DNA from 3 places in the Streptomyces sp. NBC_01197 genome. Region 1 is predicted to be linked to each of the others. Evidence: predicted binding sites of a transcription regulator. Region 1 holds the regulator's gene; each other region holds the start of a gene.
What was found. The regulator HrcA, encoded in region 1, represses chaperone genes, less so after heat shock. The targets are predictions, from matches to a motif close to TTNGCACTCNGNNNNNCNGAGTGCNAA.

Region 1 (6,156 bases):
GCTGCCCGCTCGCCATCCTGGCCCCGGCGGGCCTGGCCGCGTCCCGGCGCGCCCTGTCGGACGGGCTGCTCGACGCGGGAGCGTACGAGGCGGGGCGGGCGGTGCTCACCCTGAGGGGGCGGTTGCTGGCCGATGCGGTGGTGCGGGATCTGGTGGACTGAGGGGCAGGAAATTCCGGCTGGAACCCCCTACTCCGCCGGCGCCGTCACGAAGTCGATCAGTTCCTCGACCCGGCCCAGCAGCGCTGGCTCCAGGTCCCGGTAGGAGTGCACTCCGGACAGGATCCGCTGCCACGCGGCCCCGGTGTTCTCCGGCCAGCCCAGCGCCCGGCACACGCCCGTCTTCCAGTCCTGCCCGCGCGGTACGGCCGGCCACCCCGTGATGCCCACCGACGACGGCTTCACCGCTTCCCAGACGTCGATGTACGGGTGCCCCACCACCAGCGCGTGGTCGCTGGAGACCTCCGCCGCGATACGGGACTCCTTCGAGCCCGGGACCAGGTGGTCGACCAGCACTCCGAGCCGCGCGTCCGCCGCCGGGCCGAACTCCGCGACGATCGCGGGCAGGTCGTCGATGCCTCCCAGGTACTCGACGACGACGCCCTCGATCCGCAGGTCGTCGCCCCACACCCGCTCGACCAGCTCCGCGTCGTGCCGCCCCTCGACGTAGAGCCGCCCGGCCCGCGCGACCCGTGCCCGCGCGCCGGGCACCGCCAGCGAACCGGATGCCGTCCGGCTGGGGCGCTGGGGCGCTGCCGTGGGGCGCACGAGAGTGACAGGGCGCCCCTCCAGCAGGAAGGCGCGCGGACCCATCGGGAACACCCGGTGCTTGCCGAAGCGGTCCTCCAGCGTGACCGTCGGCCCTTCGGCCGTCTTCTCACAGCGGATAACCGCGCCGCAGAACCCGGTGGCGACCTCCTCGACCACCAGATCGGGCTCGGCCGCGACCTCGCGGGCGGGCGTCTGCTTCTTCCACGGCGGCGTGAAGTCGGGGCTGTAGCTGCGCATTCCGCAGACGCTACGACACCCCGGCGCGCGCTGCCAGCACAGCACGCTGAGCGCGGACGAACGAGGCGTCGACCACGGCCCCGTGCCCCGGTACGTACAGCGCGTCCTCACCACCCAGTGCCAGCAGCCGGTCCAGCGCCTCGGGCCAGCGGGCGGGCATCGCGTCCTGGCCCGCCTGCGGCTCGCCCGGCTCCTCGACGAGGTCGCCGCAGAAGACGACATCGCGGTCGCCCGCGCCTCCCGCGCCGCTCCAGGTGCCGGCGTCCTGCCCGCCCGGGACGAGCAGCGCCAGATCGTGGCCGGTGTGCCCGGGGCCGCAGTTCACCAGGGTGACCCGGCGGCCGCCCAGGTCCAGGGTCAGCTCACCGGAGACCGGATGGTGCGGAGCGACCAGATGGGCCACCGCGTCGGCGGCCTCCGCCGCCGGGACGCCGTGGCGCACCGCGTCCTGGCGCAGCGCGTCGGCCCCGCGCGAGCCCCGGGTGAGCAGCGCCTCCGCGCCCACCGCTCCGTAGACCTGGACACCCGCGAACACGGCGGTGCCCAGCACATGGTCGAAGTGCGGGTGGCTCAGCGCGATGTGCGTCACCCGGCGGCCCAGCGCCGCCTCCGCGCGCATCCGGATCTCCCGGCCCTCGCGCAGCGTCGCCCCCGTGTCGAAGAGCAGCGCACCGTACCGGCCCGCCACGAGCCCGGCCGTCGCGTCCCAGCGGGGAAGACGGCACCGGCCCACCCCCGCCGCCAGGTGTTCCCAGCCGGAGTCTTCCCAAGTGGCGTCCATACCGCGACGCTATCCCGGGCGGACACCGGCGCGACCGTGCGACGGGCCGCCCTTGCCAGCGGTGAACCTCTCCGCCGTACACTGGGACGCTGCTGGCACTCGAACATTCCGAGTGCCAGGCAGGCCCGGATCGACAGCTGGAGGTGTGCGCGGGTGCTCAGCGAACGCAGACTCGAAGTGTTGCGCGCCATCGTCCAGGACTACGTGGGCACCGAGGAGCCGGTCGGCTCCAAGGCGCTCACCGAGCGGCACCGGCTCGGTGTCTCACCGGCCACCGTCCGCAATGACATGGCGGCCCTGGAGGACGAGGGGTTCATCGCCCAGCCGCACACGAGCGCGGGCCGCATCCCCACCGACAAGGGGTACCGGCTGTTCGTCGACCGGCTCGCGGGCGTCAAGCCCCTCTCGTCGCCCGAGCGGCGCGCCATCCAGAACTTCATGGACGGTGCGGTCGACCTCGACGACGTGGTGGGCCGCACCGTACGGCTGCTCGCCCAGCTCACCCGGCAGGTCGCCGTGGTGCAGTACCCGTCGCTGACCCGTTCCACGGTGCGGCACGTGGAGCTGCTGGCGCTGGCCCCGGCCCGGCTGATGCTCGTGCTGATCACGGACACCGGACGGGTCGAGCAGCGCATGATCGACTGTCCGGCGCCGTTCGGTGAGACATCTCTCGCCGACCTCCGTGCCCGGCTCAACAGCCGGGTGGTGGGGCGCCGCTTCGCGGACGTACCACAATTGGTGCAGGACCTTCCCGAGTCCTTCGAACAGGAAGACCGGGGTACGGTTTCCACGGTGCTCGCGACCTTGCTGGAAACGCTGGTCGAGGAGACCGAAGAACGGCTGATGATCGGCGGAACCGCCAATCTGACGCGATTCGGACATGACTTCCCACTGACCATCAGGCCGGTGCTGGAAGCGCTTGAGGAGCAGGTCGTGCTCCTCAAGCTGCTCGGTGAGGACTCGGGCATGACCGTACGCATCGGGCATGAGAATGCCCACGAGGGCCTGACGTCCACATCGGTCGTCGCCGTCGGCTACGGTTCGGGCGACGAGGCAGTCGCCAAACTCGGCGTGGTCGGACCGACCCGCATGGACTACCCCGGAACGATGGGAGCGGTACGCGCAGTGGCACGTTACGTCGGACAGATCCTGGCGGAGTCGTAAGTGGCCACGGACTATTACGCCGTTCTCGGCGTGCGCCGCGACGCTTCCCAGGACGAGATCAAGAAGGCATTCCGGCGATTGGCGCGTGAGCTCCACCCGGACGTCAATCCCGATCCCAAGACGCAGGAACGCTTCAAGGAGATCAACGCCGCCTACGAGGTGCTGTCGGACCCGCAGAAGAAGCAGGTCTACGACCTCGGCGGCGACCCGCTCTCGCAGGCGGGCGGCGGCGGAGCCGGCGGCTTCGGCCAGGGCGGCTTCGGCAACTTCTCGGACATCATGGACGCCTTCTTCGGTACGGCGTCCCAGCGCGGGCCGAGGTCGCGCACGCGGCGCGGCCAGGACGCGATGATCCGGCTGGAGATCGACCTCAACGAGTCGGCCTTCGGCACCACGAAGGACATCCAGGTCGACACCGCTGTGGTCTGCACGACCTGCAGCGGCGAGGGCGCCGCCCCCGGCACCTCGGCCCAGACCTGCGACATGTGCCGCGGCCGCGGTGAGGTCTCGCAGGTCACCCGGTCCTTCCTGGGCCAGGTCATGACCTCGCGGCCCTGCCCGCAGTGCCAGGGCTTCGGTACGGTCGTACCGACCCCGTGCCCCGAGTGCGCGGGCGACGGGCGCATCCGCTCCCGTCGCACGCTGACGGTGAAGATCCCGGCCGGTGTCGACAACGGCACCCGGATCCAGCTCGCGGGCGAGGGCGAGGTCGGCCCCGGCGGCGGCCCCGCCGGCGACCTGTACGTCGAGATCCACGAACTGCCGCACGCGGTATTCCAGCGGCGGGGCGACGATCTGCACTGCACGGTGACGGTCCCCATGACGGCGGCCGCACTCGGTACGAAGGTGCCGCTGGAGACGCTGGACGCGCTGGAGGAGGTCGACATCCGGCCGGGCACGCAGTCCGGTCAGTCGATCCCGATGCACCAGCGCGGCATCACGCATCTGCGCGGCGGCGGCCGCGGCGACCTGATCGTGCATGTCGAGGTGCTCACCCCGACGAAGATGGACGCCGAACAGGAGCGGCTGCTGCGGGAGTTCGCCAAGCTGCGCGGCGAGGAACGCCCGACCGGCCAGTTCCAGCCGGGGCAGCAGGGCTTGTTCTCGCGGTTGAAGGACGCGTTCAACGGGCGGTAGCTGGGGGTTGTCCTTCTGCCGGGGGTCCGGGGGTCGTCCCCCGGGGGATGCAGTCAGCCGGGGCAGCAGGGGTTGTTCTCGCGGTTGAAGGACGCGTACAACGGGCGGTAGCCCAGCGCGGTTCTTCCGCCGGGGGCGCCGATTCGATGCGGTGCGGAGGACATGGCACGATGCGGTCATGTCCTCCGCACTCGCCGATCTCTGCCGATATCCGATCGTGCAGGCACCCATGGCGGGCGGTGCTTCGGGCCCGCAGCTCGCCGCAGCCGTCTCCGAGGCCGGTGGTCTCGGTTTCCTCGCCGCCGGGTACAAGACCGCGGACGGCATGTACGAGGAGATCAAGCAGCTGCGCGGGCTGACCTCCCTGCCCTTCGGCGTGAACCTTTTCATGCCGCAGTCCGAGCACCCCGATCCGGCCGCCGTCGAGGTCTACAGCCATCAGCTCGCCGGTGAGTCCACCTGGTACGAGACGCCACTCGGCGACGTCCACGGCAGCTCGGATGACGGGTACGAGGCCAAGCTCGCCATCCTGCTCGACGACCCCGTCCCGGTGGTCTCCTTCACCTTTGGCTGTCCCTCCCGCGATGTGCTCGACGCCTTCGACCGGGTCGACACCTTCACCATCGTCACCGTCACCACCGCCGAGGAGGCGCAGACCGCCCAGTGGTGCGGCGCCGACGCGGTCTGTGTGCAGGGCATCGAGGCGGGCGGCCACCAGGGCACACACCGCGACGACCCGCAGAACGACGGCACGGGCATCGGTGTGCTGTCGCTCATCACGCAGGTACGGGAGACCGTGCAGCTGCCGGTCCTCGCGACCGGCGGTCTGATGCGCGGCTCGCAGATCGCGGCGGTGCTCGCGGCGGGCGCGGAGGCGGCGCAGCTCGGTACGGCCTTCCTGGTGTGCCCGGAGTCCGGGGCGAACAGGCTGCACAAGCAGGCCCTGACCAACCCGCTCTTCGTCCGCACCGACCTCACCCGCGCGTTCAGCGGGCGCCCGGCGCGCGGCCTCGTCAACCGGTTCATGCGCGAGCACGGTCCGTACGCCCCAGCCGCCTACCCGCAGGTGCACTACCTCACGGCCGGACTGCGCAAAGCCGCGGCCGGGGTGGGGGACGCCCAGGGCATGGCGCTCTGGGCCGGCCAGGGCCACCGGCTCGCCCGTGAGCTGCCAGCCGGTCAGCTGATCGAGGTGCTTGTCGCCGAAGTGGACGCGGCCCGCGCGCTGTTGGCCGAAGGCGGTGCGTCATGACGGCCCCGGTATTCGTCGTCGACACGGCCGGCGGCCTGGACACGGTGACCCCCGGTGGCAGATTCGTCCTGGACGGCCCCGAGGGCCGGCACGCGGTGTCCGTGAAGCGGCTGCGGGCGGGCGAGGAGGTCGTACTGACCGACGGCGCAGGCCGCTGGGCGCGGTGCGTGGTCCTGGCGGCCGAGGGCAAGGACCGGCTGGAGGTCCGGGTGGACGCGTGTGCCGACGATCCGCCGCCCGTGCCCCGGATCACCGTCGTGCAGGCGCTGCCCAAGGGCGACCGCGGTGAGGTCGCCGTCGAGACCATGACCGAGACCGGCGTCGATGTGATCGTGCCGTGGCAGGCGTCGCGCTGCATCACCCAGTGGCGCGGCGACCGGGGCGCCAAGTCCCTGGCCAAGTGGCGCAGTACGGCACGCGAGTCGGGCAAGCAGTCCCGGCGTCCCCGCTTCCCCGAGATCACCGATGCGCTGAGCACCAAGCAGGTCGCCGCACTCCTCGCGGACGCCGACCTGGCCGGGGTGCTGCACGAGGACCAGGAGTACGGCAGCGAGCCACTGGCCGCGGCCGAACTCCCCGCGCGGGGCGACATCGTGCTGGTCGTCGGCCCCGAAGGGGGAGTGTCGCCGGAGGAGCTCGCGGCGTTCACGGCGGCCGGGGCCGGGGTGTACCGGCTGGGGCGCAGTGTGCTGCGCACCTCAACGGCGGGGACGGCCGCGGGAGCGCTGCTGCTGGCCCGGACGGGCCGCTGGGGCTGAGCAGCCCGCCCGTCATCCTGTCCCGCCGCCGTCCCGGTCCGTCTCCCGCTCCGATGC
Region 2 (6,156 bases), 2.3 Mb from region 1:
TTTTCCAGTTCACGGCGATCTGGAACAACTTCTTCCTCCCCCTGGTCATGCTCTCGGACCGTGATCTCTTCCCCTTGAGCCTCGGCCTGTACTCGTGGAACACCAACACCCATGGCGAGCCGAGCTTCTATCCGCTCGTGGTCATCGGCTCCCTCCTCGCCGTCATCCCCCTGATCGTCGCCTTCGTCTCCCTCCAGCGGCACTGGAAGGCCGGCCTGACCGCGGGAAGCGTCAAATGACCACCGCCGAGCGGCCACCGACCATCGCAGTCCGGACCGGACCAGTCCTGGCTGGACCAGCCCTGTCCATTCCAGTACTGGGTGGATCGTCCGGGCCGACTCCGACGAGGCCGTCGCCGGCCAAGCCGACTCCGCCCAAGCCGACACAGACCGGGCCGACACAGACCGGGCCGACTCCTACCGGGCTGCGCCCGGAGCAACTGAGAAGGAGCACTGGGACCACCATGCACCACGCCACTGACAATCGGCCGGGCGTCCTGCTTGCGATGGCTCCGGGCATCGTGGAGCGCCTTTTCGCCGAGCGTCATCACGTCCGGCTCACCACCCTGGCGCGTACGGACAGCCGACTCGTCGCTCACGATCTGGCGAGACCCACGGCCGAGGTCGCCGCGGCTCTCGCCGAGGCCGAAGTCCTCTTCACCTGCTGGGGCGCGACCCCGCTCACCCGCCGGATCCTGGACTCCGCACCCCGGTTGCGCGCCGTCGTCCACGCGGCCGGGTCAGTCAAACACCACATCACCGAGGCATGCTGGGAGCGCGGCATCACCGTCGCTTCGGCCGCCGCGGCCAATGCGCTGCCCGTGGCCGAGTACACCCTCGCCGCGATCCTGCTCGCCAACAAGCGTGTCCTGCAGTCCGCTTACCGGTACCGCGCGATGCGCGGCGACCACGACTGGCGGGACGAACTGGACGGCGCCGGCAACTACCGGCGCACCGTCGGCATCATCGGCGCCTCCCGGATCGGCCGACGGGTGATCGAACTGCTGCGCCCCTTCGATCTGCGGGTCCTGCTGTACGACCCGTACGTCGATGCGGCAGAAGCCGCCGCGCTCGGTGTGGAGCCGGTGCCGCTGGACGAACTGTGTGCCCGCAGCGACGTCGTCAGTGTGCACGCCCCGCAGCTTCCCGCTACCCGGCACATGATCGGAGTCCGTCAGCTGGCCGCGATGCGGGACGGTACGACGCTGATCAACACGGCCCGCGGCTCGCTGATCGACGAGGAGGCGCTAGTTCCGGAACTGGCGAGCGGGCGGCTGCACGCGGTGCTCGATGTGACGGATCCAGAGACCCCGTACGCGGATTCACCGCTCTACGACCTGCCGAACGTCCTGCTGACCCCGCATGTCGCGGGGTCGCTCGGCGGCGAGCTGCACCGGATGGCGGACCAGGCTCTGGACGAACTCGAACGCTACGCGTCGGGGCAGGAGTTCGCGGATCCCGTGCTTCCGTCGGACCTGACGCACTCGGCCTGACCGGCGGCCCGAGCCCGCAGACCCGAGCCCGCAGACCCGAGCCGGGAGACCCGGATCCGGTGACTCGAATCCGGAGACCCGAGCCCGGCCCCGTAACCACCGAGGCCCGGCACCCCCTCGAAGTGAAGGGGTGCCGGGCCTCAAGCGTGCGTGGTGTCAGCCTCAGTGCGAGTGGCCGTGGCCGTGGCCCGCCTCGGGCTCCTCCTCCGCCGGCTTCTCGACGACCAGGGTCTCGGTCGTGAGCAGCAGCGAAGCGATGGACGCGGCGTTCTCCAGCGCGGAGCGGGTGACCTTGACCGGGTCGATGACGCCGGCCTTCACCAGGTCGCCGTACTCACCGGTCGCGGCGTTGAAGCCGTTGCCCTTGTCGAGCTCAGCGACCTTCGAGGTGATGACGTAGCCCTCGAGGCCAGCGTTCTCAGCGATCCAGCGCAGCGGCTCGACAGCGGCGCGGCGCACGACCGCGACACCCGTGGCCTCGTCGCCGGTCTTGCCCAGGTTGCCGTCGAGCACCTTGACGGCGTGCACCAGAGCGGAGCCACCACCGGAGACGATGCCCTCCTCGACCGCGGCGCGGGTCGCGGAGATGGCGTCCTCCAGACGGTGCTTCTTCTCCTTGAGCTCCACCTCGGTGGCGGCACCGACGCGGATCACGCACACGCCGCCGGCCAGCTTCGCCAGGCGCTCCTGGAGCTTCTCGCGGTCCCAGTCGGAGTCCGTGGACTCGATCTCGGCCTTGATCTGGTTGACGCGGCCCTGGACCTCGTCGGACTTGCCACCGCCGTCGACGATGGTGGTGTCGTCCTTGGTGATGGTCACGCGGCGGGCGGTGCCCAGCACGTCGAGACCGGCCTGGTCGAGCTTGAGTCCGACCTCCTCGGCGATGACCGTGGCACCGGTGAGGGTGGCCATGTCGCCGAGCATCGCCTTGCGGCGGTCGCCGAAGCCGGGGGCCTTGACCGCGACCGCGTTGAAGGTGCCGCGGATCTTGTTCACGACCAGGGTCGACAGGGCCTCGCCCTCGACGTCCTCGGCGATGATCAGCAGCGGCTTGGAACTCCCCGCCTGGATGACCTTCTCAAGGAGCGGCAGCAGGTCCTGGATCGAACCGATCTTGCCCTGGTGGATCAGGATGTACGGGTCGTCGAGGACGGCCTCCATACGCTCCTGGTCGGTCACCATGTACGGCGAGAGGTAACCCTTGTCGAAGGCCATGCCCTCGGTGAAGTCCAGGTCCAGACCGAAGGTGTTGGACTCCTCGACGGTGATGACACCGTCCTTGCCGACCTTGTCCATCGCCTCGGCGATGAGCTCGCCGACCTGCTTGTCCTGCGCGGAGAGACCGGCGACAGCGGCGATGTCGGACTTGTCATCGATCGGGCGGGCGGTCGCGAGGAGCTCCTCGGACACAGCCTTGACCGCGGCGTCGATGCCCTTCTTCAGGGAGGCGGGGGAAGCACCGGCGGCGACGTTGCGCAGACCCTCACGGACCAGCGCCTGGGCCAGCACGGTGGCGGTGGTGGTGCCGTCACCCGCGATGTCGTTGGTCTTGGTCGCCACCTCCTTCACCAGCTGCGCGCCGAGGTTCTCGTACGGGTCGTCGAGCTCGACCTCGCGGGCGATCGTGACACCGTCGTTGGTGATGGTGGGAGCGCCGAACTTCTTGTCGATGACAACGTTGCGGCCCTTGGGGCCGATCGTCACCTTGACCGTGTCGGCAAGCTTGTTGACGCCGCGCTCAAGGGCGCGACGGGCGTCCTCGTCGAACTTCAGGATCTTCGCCATGGAGCTGATTCAGTCCTCTCAAAAACGAACTGCGCCCCCAGTGCCCGTCACTCGGTGTGCGAACACAGCAGATGCGGGGCCAGGGGCGCAGATCAAGAAATACGTCGGTGAATTACTTCTCGACGATCGCGAGCACGTCGCGAGCCGAGAGGACGAGGTACTCCTCGCCGTTGTACTTCACCTCGGTGCCGCCGTACTTGCTGTACAGCACGACATCGCCGGCCTTGACGTCAAGCGGAAGACGCTCGCCGTTCTCGAAGCGGCCCGGGCCCACGGCCAGGACGACGCCCTCCTGGGGCTTCTCCTTGGCGGTGTCCGGAATGACCAGGCCGGAGGCCGTGGTCTGCTCGGCGTCGAGCGGCTGGACCACAATGCGGTCCTCGAGCGGCTTAATGGCAACCTTGGAGCTGGTTGTCGACACGATCCGGTCTCCCCCTTCGGAGATCTCACGGGGTGAACTGTCTGAGTGGCGACCGGATGGATCCGTCGTCGCGGGTGCCGGACCGGCCCGTCGCCATATTTGGCACTCTCCCGTGGGGAGTGCCAGAACTGAGACTAGGACGGCAGTTAGCACTCGGTCAAGCGGAGTGCCAATCTGCTCCGGCCATGTCGCCTTCCTCCTGCGCCTCTCGTCCGTCCAGTGCCTCGCCCCTCCAGTAGTTCACCCCTGCTCCCTGCCCTCCGCCCCTTGCCGCCTGTCCCCCTCAATGAACGGACAGCCATCGCCCACAATGGCGATCACCCACAATGGACAGGTGACCGATCTCGACGCCTTCACCGCGCTGTTCACCGATGAGGGCGCGGCCCTGCTCGCATCCCTGCGGGAGTACGACCCCGCACAGGAGCTGGCCGTCGCCACCCGGTTGCGCCGCACGTACCCCACCGAGTTGGTCTCCGCCGCCCTGGCCCAGGCTCGGCTGAGGCAGCGGGCGGTGCCGAAATTCGGCGCGGACGACGCGTACCGGATGTTCTTCACGCCCAACGGCGTGGAGCAGTCCACCCGTAAATCCGTCGCCGAGTACCGCGCCCGCCGCTTCGCCGAGCTGGGCGTACGCAGCGTCGCTGACCTGTGCTGCGGCATCGGCGGGGACGCCCTGGCGCTCGCCCGCGCCGGGATCTCCGTACTGGCGGTCGACCGCGACCCGCTGACGGCCGAAGTCGTACGAGCCAACGCCGGCGCCCTCGGGCTGAGCAGCCTGATCGAGGTGCGGTGCACGGATGTGGCGGAGGTCGGCACGGACTCGTACGACGCTGTCTTCGCCGACCCGGCACGGCGTGGCGGCCGCGGCCGGATCTTCAACCCCGAGGCGTACTCACCGCCGCTGTCCTGGGCTGTCGGCGCGGTGGCCGACCGCCCGGTGTCCGGCGGGTCGCCCCGGGCAGCGGGAGCCATCAAGATCGCTCCCGGCATCCCGCACGAGATGATCCCCGACAGCGCCGAGGCCGAGTGGATCTCCGACGGCGGCGACGTCAAGGAAGCGGTGCTCTGGTTCGGCACGGATCCGGGGGCGCGCCGCGCCACGCTGCTTCCTTCGGGGGCCACCCTCACCGGCCGCGGACTCCCCAACCCCGCCGTACGCGCACTGGGCCGGTATCTGTACGAACCGGACGGCGCCGTCATCCGCGCCCACCTCGTCGCCGAGGTCGCCGAGGAACTCGGCGGCGGGCTGATCGACGAGACCATCGCCTACGTCACAGCGGACGAACTGCGCCCCACCCCGTATGCGAGGGCCTACGAGATCACGGACGAGCTCCCCTTCGGCCTGAAAAAACTGAAGGCCCTGCTGCGCGAGCGGGAGGTCGGCAACCTCACCGTCAAGAAGCGCGGCTCCGCAGTCGAACCGGAAGAGGTACGACGCAGAGTCAAGCCGCAGGGGCCGAACGCGGCCACCGTGATCCTCACCCGCGTCGCCGGCGCGCCGACGATGCTGATCGGACAGCCTGCGGGCCCCCCATCGAACCCCTGACGGAGCCGGGCACTGCGATTCCGTACCTCTGGTCTGGCACTCTCCTCTTCCGCAGGTCCTCTCCGTCAGACCCTCTACCTCAGGCCCTCTTCGGTGAGGTGCTCTCCCTCAGGCCTTCTTCCGCGGCCCCTCTCCCTCAGGCCAGGTCCGTCAGCTCGTCCGCGTACACCTGGGAGAGCGGCTGCGGCCCCACGTACTGCTGGCAGTTGCAGACTCCGGGCTCGAAGCTCAGCGGTTTCTTGTTCTCGTCCCAGGACGTCGGAACCTCGACGGTCTCATGGCACTTGCCCTGCCGGTCATGCTTGGCAAGGTGATGCGTACAGCCGCAGACCGGCTCGGGCGGTCTGCGCGCCGCCTCGATCTCCCGGCGCTCCCGCTCGGCTGTATCCAGCCGCTCCATCCGGCGCTCATGGCGCGTGCGCAGAGCAGTGCGGCCCGTGTCGGCGATCCAGCCGAAGCCGCCGACCATGAAAAAGACGAATACCCACCAGAACCAGCTCACTTGCGGCCCCTTCCCCCGGCCGGTGCGTCCCGGCCTTCAAGGTTACGCGTACAGACGCCGGGAGCCGTAGGGCCGGACGGTAATCCGGGCCCGGTCTGCCGGGAGGGGCGGGGCGGCTGAGGGGCTGGGGTGGGCCGGGCTGGACGGGCTGGGGCGGCCGGGCTGGAGGGGCTTGGCCCGCCCGTCCCCCGTACGGACCTTGCGCCGGGCGGAATCCGACGGGCCGTCAGAGGATGATCGACATGACGCCTCGTAAGCCGTCGCGCCCGTCGGCGCGTTTGTCGCTCCGTTCGTCCCGCACGTCCCTCCCCTCACCGTCCTTCAGGCTTCTCCGCACGCCTCTCCGGATGCCGCCCGGCACGCCGCTCCGTGCGCCGGCCGCTGCGTCCACCGGCGAGCCGCCCCGTAAG
Region 3 (6,156 bases), 1.1 Mb from region 1:
GGAAGGGCAGCTGTTCGAGCAGCGAGCGCCGTACCGCGTACTCGCCGCCCAGCGGCTGGACGAAGCCGGCCAGCTGCGGCCAGTGCAGGTTCAGCAGCGGCCGCGCCACCAGCTCGGTCACCCGGCCGCCCTGACCGGCGGTCTCGCCGAGCGGCCGGTCGTACATGGCCTTCACGAACTGCACATCGGGGTCGGTCAGCAGCGGCCCGACGATCCCCGAGACGAAGTCCGCCGAGAACTCCCGCAGGTCCGCGTCCACGAAGCAGACGATGTCGCCGCCGGTCACCAGGAGCGAACGCCACAGCACCTCGCCCTTGCCGGGCACGGCCGGAATCCGCGGCAGGATCTCGTCCCGGTGCACCACCCGCGCCCCGGCGGCAGCGGCGGCAGCGGCCGTACGGTCGGTGGAGCCGGAGTCGATGACCACCAGCTCGTCCACGAGCGGCACCGGCAGGGCGTCCATCAGCTCCCGCCGGATGGTCGCGACGATCGCCCCGACCGTCGCCTCCTCGTTGAGCGCGGGCAGGACGACACTTACCCTCGTGCCGCGTTTGGCCGCGATCAGCCGGTCCAGCGGACGGTCGGCCGCCGACCAGGAACGCCTGGTCAGCCAGCGGTCCACCTCTTCCAGCACGACGCGTCTCCTTGACTGTGAGCCATCTCGCGGTTCGGACGACTATCTCAACTGTCACTGCCTTCGGTTACAGTCTTGAACAACGCAAATGGCCACGGGATGCCGGGGTCAGCAGATGCGGACAAACACGCCGGGCCTCAAGGCTCGCGTCATAAGCGCTCATCCAGAGGGACTGAGGGAACGGCCCGTAGAAGTCCCGGCAACCCTCCTGCCGACCGCGAGGTCATGGTGGGGAAGGTGCCAATTCCGTCTTGCGGCGAAGTACGTCGCGAGGAAGATGAGGAGAGGACCTCGCCACCATGGCTGTACAGACCGTCACCAGCACCAGTGACTCCACCGGGGCCGTCGATCTCGGCCCCGCCGCCGCCCTCTCGTGCCGCGAGTGCGGAGAGCGTTTCCCTCTCGGCCCCCTCTTCGCCTGCGCCTCCTGTTTCGGGCCGCTCGAAGTGGCGTACGACCTCCCGAGCGGCTCCCCCGACGAGCTGAAGAAGCGCATCGAGGCCGGCCCGAACAACATCTGGCGCTACGCCCCGCTGCTGCCGGTCCCCGCCGGTGTGGCCGACCAGCCCAACTTGAACCCGGGCTTCACCAAGCTGGTCAAGGCCGACAACCTCGCCCGCGAGCTGGGTGTCACCGGCGCTCTGCACGTCAAGGACGACTCCGGCAACCCGACGCACTCCTTCAAGGACCGTGTCGTCGCCATCGCCGTCGAGGCCGCCCGCGCCTTCGGCTTCACCACGCTCTCCTGCTCATCGACGGGCAACCTGGCCGGAGCCGTCGGCGCCGCCGCCGCCCGCGCCGGCTTCCGCTCCTGCGTGTTCATCCCGCACGACCTGGAGCAGGGCAAGGTCGTGATGGCCGCCGTCTACGGCGGCGAACTGGTCGGCATCGAGGGCAACTACGACGACGTCAACCGCTTCTGCTCCGAGCTCATCGGCGACCCGATCGGTGAGGGCTGGGGCTTCGTCAACGTCAACCTCCGCCCGTACTACGGCGAGGGTTCCAAGACCCTGGCGTACGAGATCTGCGAGCAGCTCGGCTGGCAGCTGCCCGACCAGATCGTCATCCCGATCGCGTCGGGCTCCCAGCTCACGAAGATCGACAAGGGGCTCCAGGAGCTGATCAAGCTCGGTCTGGTCGAGGACAAGCCGTACAAGATCTTCGGCGCGCAGGCCGAGGGCTGCTCACCGGTCTCCACCGCGTTCAAGGCCGGTCACGACGTCGTACGGCCGCAGAAGCCGGACACGATCGCCAAGTCGCTGGCCATCGGCAACCCGGCGGACGGCCCGTACGTCCTGGACATCGCCCGCCGCACCGGCGGCGCCGTCGAGGACGTCAACGACGAGCAGATCGTCGATGCGATCAAGCTGCTGGCCCGTACCGAGGGCATCTTCGCGGAGACTGCGGGCGGCGTGACCGTCGGCGTGACGAAGAAGCTCATCGAGGCCGGTCTGCTCGACCCGTCGCTCACCACCGTCGTACTGAACACGGGTGACGGCCTCAAGACCCTGGACGCGGTCGCCCCGACGTCCGGCCCGACCGCGACGATCCGTCCGACCCTGGACGCGTTCCGCGAGGCCGGCCTGGCCACGGGCGCCTGACCCGGGCTCTCCGTACCCAGCCCTGTCCGTACCCGCCCGTTCCGTCCCGCCCCGGACTCCTGGAAGGTAATCCCGTATGAGCGTCAAGGTCCGCATCCCCACCATCCTCCGCACCTACACGGGCGGCCAGGCCGAGGTCGCCGCCGACGGCGGCACCCTCTCCGAGGTCATCGCCGACCTGGAGAAGAACCACACCGGCATCGCGGCCCGCGTCCTGGACGACCAGGGCAAGCTGCGCCGCTTCGTGAACGTGTACGTGAACGACGACGACGTGCGCTTCGAGCAGGGCCTGGAGACGGCGACGCCGGACGGCGCGGGCGTTTCCATCATCCCGGCCGTCGCCGGCGGCTGAGCAAGCCCCTGCGGCGCCGCGGCGACCCCCGGTGCTCGCCGCCCGGGGGTCCGCCCCGCCGTCCGTCGTGTCATCTGCTGGACCCGTTGCCCTCTCCGCGTACGAAGCGGAGGGGGCAATTCAGCATGATTGAACACGGTAGAGTTGGGGCAGCCCCCTTGATCGCCCGCGCCGAGCGCGTATGAGCACGCGTCAATGTCTGGGCAATGCGTAGATCTCTTTGCGTCGTAAGTGCCCTTTGCCCGGCCCGACTTGCCCTGGGATACCCGGAAATCCGCCCAATGGGGCGTTCAGCCGTGCTCAGAATTCTCGTCCGATTGACCTGTTGCAGAGGGCAGTTGGGCAGATACATTCAGCCGCGGTCGACGCGTTCCGGCGCAAGGTCTGACCCGGATCCCGCGAAGTGCGGGCTCTGTGCAAGGGCCAGTAATAGGGGAGTTAGGCATGGCTCAGGGCACCGTCAAGTGGTTCAACGCGGAGAAGGGGTACGGCTTCATCGCGGTCGACGGTGGTGCGGATGTTTTCGTCCACTACAGCGCGATTCAGATGGACGGCTACCGCACCCTTGAAGAAGGTCAGCGAGTTGAGTTCGAGATCTCGCAGGGCCAGAAGGGTCCGCAGGCGGACATGGTCAAACTCGCCGTCTGATCTCGGCGCGATCGGCCACCGACCCACTCACGCCGAGAGGCCCGCACCCCACACAGGGGCGCGGGCCTCTCGTGCGTCCGGGGGCAGCACCGCACCCACGTGGGCCTTCTTCGAAGGCGCTTGCACTCACAGGGGTCGAGTGCTAATCATTGGCGTTAGCACTCTCCCAGTGAGAGTGACAGAAGGACCGGGTTGGTGAGGCCCGCGGGCCGGGTGGGGCAAGGAACCACCGGGCAAGCAGGCCGTCCGTCGCGGGCACCGCCAGGTCTGACGCTTTCCACCCCCTGTCCGGGAGGACCACTTCACATGGCCAAGATCATCGCGTTCGACGAGGAGGCACGGCGCGGTCTCGAGCGCGGGATGAACCAGCTCGCCGACGCCGTCAAGGTCACCCTCGGCCCCAAGGGCCGCAACGTCGTCCTTGAGAAGAAGTGGGGCGCCCCCACGATCACCAACGATGGTGTTTCCATCGCCAAGGAGATCGAGCTCGAGGACCCGTACGAGAAGATCGGCGCCGAGCTGGTCAAGGAGGTCGCCAAGAAGACGGACGACGTCGCCGGTGACGGTACGACCACCGCGACCGTCCTCGCGCAGGCGCTGGTTCGTGAGGGCCTCCGCAACGTCGCCGCCGGTGCCAACCCGATGGCCCTCAAGCGTGGCATCGAGAAGGCCGTCGAGGCCGTCTCCGCCGCTCTGCTGGAGCAGGCCAAGGACGTGGAGACCAAGGAGCAGATCGCTTCGACCGCCTCCATCTCCGCCGCTGACACCCAGATCGGCGAGCTCATCGCCGAGGCGATGGACAAGGTCGGCAAGGAAGGCGTCATCACCGTCGAGGAGTCGCAGACCTTCGGGCTTGAGCTTGAGCTCACCGAGGGCATGCGCTTCGACAAGGGCTACATCTCGGCGTACTTCGCCACCGACATGGAGCGTATGGAGGCGTCGCTCGACGACCCGTACATCCTGATCGTCAACTCCAAGATCGGCAACGTGAAGGATCTCCTTCCGCTGCTCGAGAAGGTCATGCAGTCCGGCAAGGCGCTGCTGATCATCGCGGAGGACGTCGAGGGCGAGGCGCTGTCGACCCTGGTCGTCAACAAGATCCGCGGCACCTTCAAGTCCGTCGCCGTCAAGGCCCCGGGCTTCGGCGACCGCCGCAAGGCCATGCTCGGTGACATCGCCATCCTCACCGGTGGCACGGTCATCTCCGAGGAGGTCGGCCTCAAGCTGGAGAGCGCCGGTCTCGACCTGCTCGGCCGCGCCCGTAAGGTCGTCATCACCAAGGACGAGACCACGATCGTCGACGGTGCCGGTGACAGCGACCAGGTCCAGGGTCGCGTCAACCAGATCCGCGCCGAGATCGAGAACTCCGACTCGGACTACGACCGCGAGAAGCTCCAGGAGCGCCTCGCGAAGCTGGCCGGCGGCGTGGCCGTCATCAAGGCCGGTGCCGCGACCGAGGTCGAGCTCAAGGAGCGCAAGCACCGCATCGAGGACGCCGTTCGCAACGCGAAGGCGGCCGTCGAGGAGGGCATCGTCGCCGGTGGTGGCGTGGCCCTGCTCCAGGCTTCCGCGGTGTTCGAGAAGCTTGAGCTCGAAGGCGACGAGGCGACCGGTGCCAACGCCGTGAAGCTCGCGCTTGAGGCCCCGCTGAAGCAGATCGCCGTCAACGGTGGTCTCGAAGGCGGAGTCGTCGTCGAGAAGGTCCGCAACCTGACGGTCGGCCACGGCCTGAACGCCGCGACCGGCGAGTACGTCGACATGATCGCCGAGGGCATCATCGACCCGGCGAAGGTCACGCGCTCCGCGCTGCAGAACGCCGCGTCGATCGCCGCGCTGTTCCTCACCACCGAGGCCGTCATCGCCGACAAGCCGGAGAAGGCCGCTCCCGGCGGCGCCCCGGGCGGTATGCCCGGCGGTGACATGGACTTCTGATCCTCAGCGAGAGCGAGGATCGGCTGTTCCAGCCGTAGCACGGCGAGCAGTTCGTACGGACCGAGGGCGGTACCCCTTCTCGGAGGGGTACCGCCCTCGGGCGTTCCCTGAGGGTTTCGTCAGCCGGCGTAGTCCTTGAGCCTCCCGGTCTCCAGGGTGATCGAGACCGGGGAGGGAAGAGTGACCGTGGAGCCATAGGCGTGGGACGTACGGGTCCGGTACTCGCCCCGGTCCGGCTCGCTGTAGACGACGAGCTTCTCCGCGTCCCGGTCGACGAGAAGGTAGACGGGGATGCCTGCGGCCGCGTAGCCGTCGCGCTTCTCCACGCGGTCACGGAGGTCCGTGTCCGCGTCGTACGAGGTGACTTCCACAACCATGAGCGTGCCATCGGGGTCCGCCCACTCGCCGCTCTGGCCCACGTAGTGGTCGAGCGGGGCCAGGGCACCGTCCGCGCAGGCGCGGCCCCTGCGGTAGGAGTCCACCTTGAGTCCCTGCTCCGGATACAGGGCCAGCTCAGGGCGATGCTGCATGCATTGCCTCAGCAGCCACATGACAATGGCGCCATGCAATTGGTCCAGCACGTGCTTGACCGCAAGCTTTCCACTGATGAATTCCAATGACACCGTCTCGGGCGCGTGGCGGGCGAGTTCCTCGAACTCCTCGACGGACATCTGGGCGTCCTGGGCGTGGTCAGCGGTGCTGGGGGTCATGGCGTCGCCTCCTCCCTTCCATCGTGCCCTGTTCCGGGGCCGAGTGAGCTGAACGGTCATGTGCGGGTCCTCTCGGGTTGTCGAGTCGCTGCCGCACGGGCCTGTGCCGCCCGGGTGTGGACCTGGGCCGGGGTGAGCGGGGCGGGGCGGCGTACGGGTCCGCCCCGGCACTCCGCGCACTCACCGCCGGGCAGGGCTTCCGGGCGCCCGGGGACCCCGCACTTTCCGCACTCCAGAATCCGCAGAGCCGGGCGCGGGAGGCGTGGCGCCGGGAGTGGC

Region 2: groES (co-chaperone GroES) is a predicted target of HrcA. The motif match lies at 3,845-3,871, and genes of this name have one in related genera.
Region 3: groL (chaperonin GroEL) is a predicted target of HrcA. The motif match lies at 3,391-3,417, and genes of this name have one in related genera.

The regions. Positions count from the first base shown of each region.
Region 1 covers NZ_CP108569.1:5,266,704-5,272,859, forward strand. The annotation lists gene hemW (radical SAM family heme chaperone HemW) at 1-161, shown strand, start outside; gene OG452_RS24065 (DUF3097 domain-containing protein) at 189-1,007, opposite strand; gene OG452_RS24070 (MBL fold metallo-hydrolase) at 1,018-1,788, opposite strand; gene hrcA (heat-inducible transcriptional repressor HrcA) at 1,942-2,952, shown strand; gene dnaJ (molecular chaperone DnaJ) at 2,953-4,089, shown strand; gene OG452_RS24085 (nitronate monooxygenase) at 4,268-5,341, shown strand; gene OG452_RS24090 (16S rRNA (uracil(1498)-N(3))-methyltransferase) at 5,338-6,099, shown strand.
Region 2 covers NZ_CP108569.1:2,928,858-2,935,013, forward strand. The annotation lists gene OG452_RS13150 (carbohydrate ABC transporter permease) at 1-239, shown strand, start outside; gene OG452_RS13155 (hydroxyacid dehydrogenase) at 464-1,492, shown strand; gene groL (chaperonin GroEL) at 1,655-3,277, opposite strand; gene groES (co-chaperone GroES) at 3,390-3,698, opposite strand; gene OG452_RS13170 (class I SAM-dependent methyltransferase) at 4,009-5,244, shown strand; gene OG452_RS13175 (hypothetical protein) at 5,381-5,746, opposite strand.
Region 3 covers NZ_CP108569.1:4,215,177-4,221,332, forward strand. The annotation lists gene OG452_RS19290 (glucosyl-3-phosphoglycerate synthase) at 1-634, opposite strand, end outside; SAM riboswitch class I at 791-918, shown strand; gene thrC (threonine synthase) at 934-2,235, shown strand; gene OG452_RS19300 (MoaD/ThiS family protein) at 2,312-2,587, shown strand; gene OG452_RS19305 (cold-shock protein) at 3,032-3,235, shown strand; gene groL (chaperonin GroEL) at 3,542-5,167, shown strand; gene OG452_RS19315 (Uma2 family endonuclease) at 5,287-5,877, opposite strand; gene OG452_RS19320 (hypothetical protein) at 5,934-6,156, opposite strand, start outside.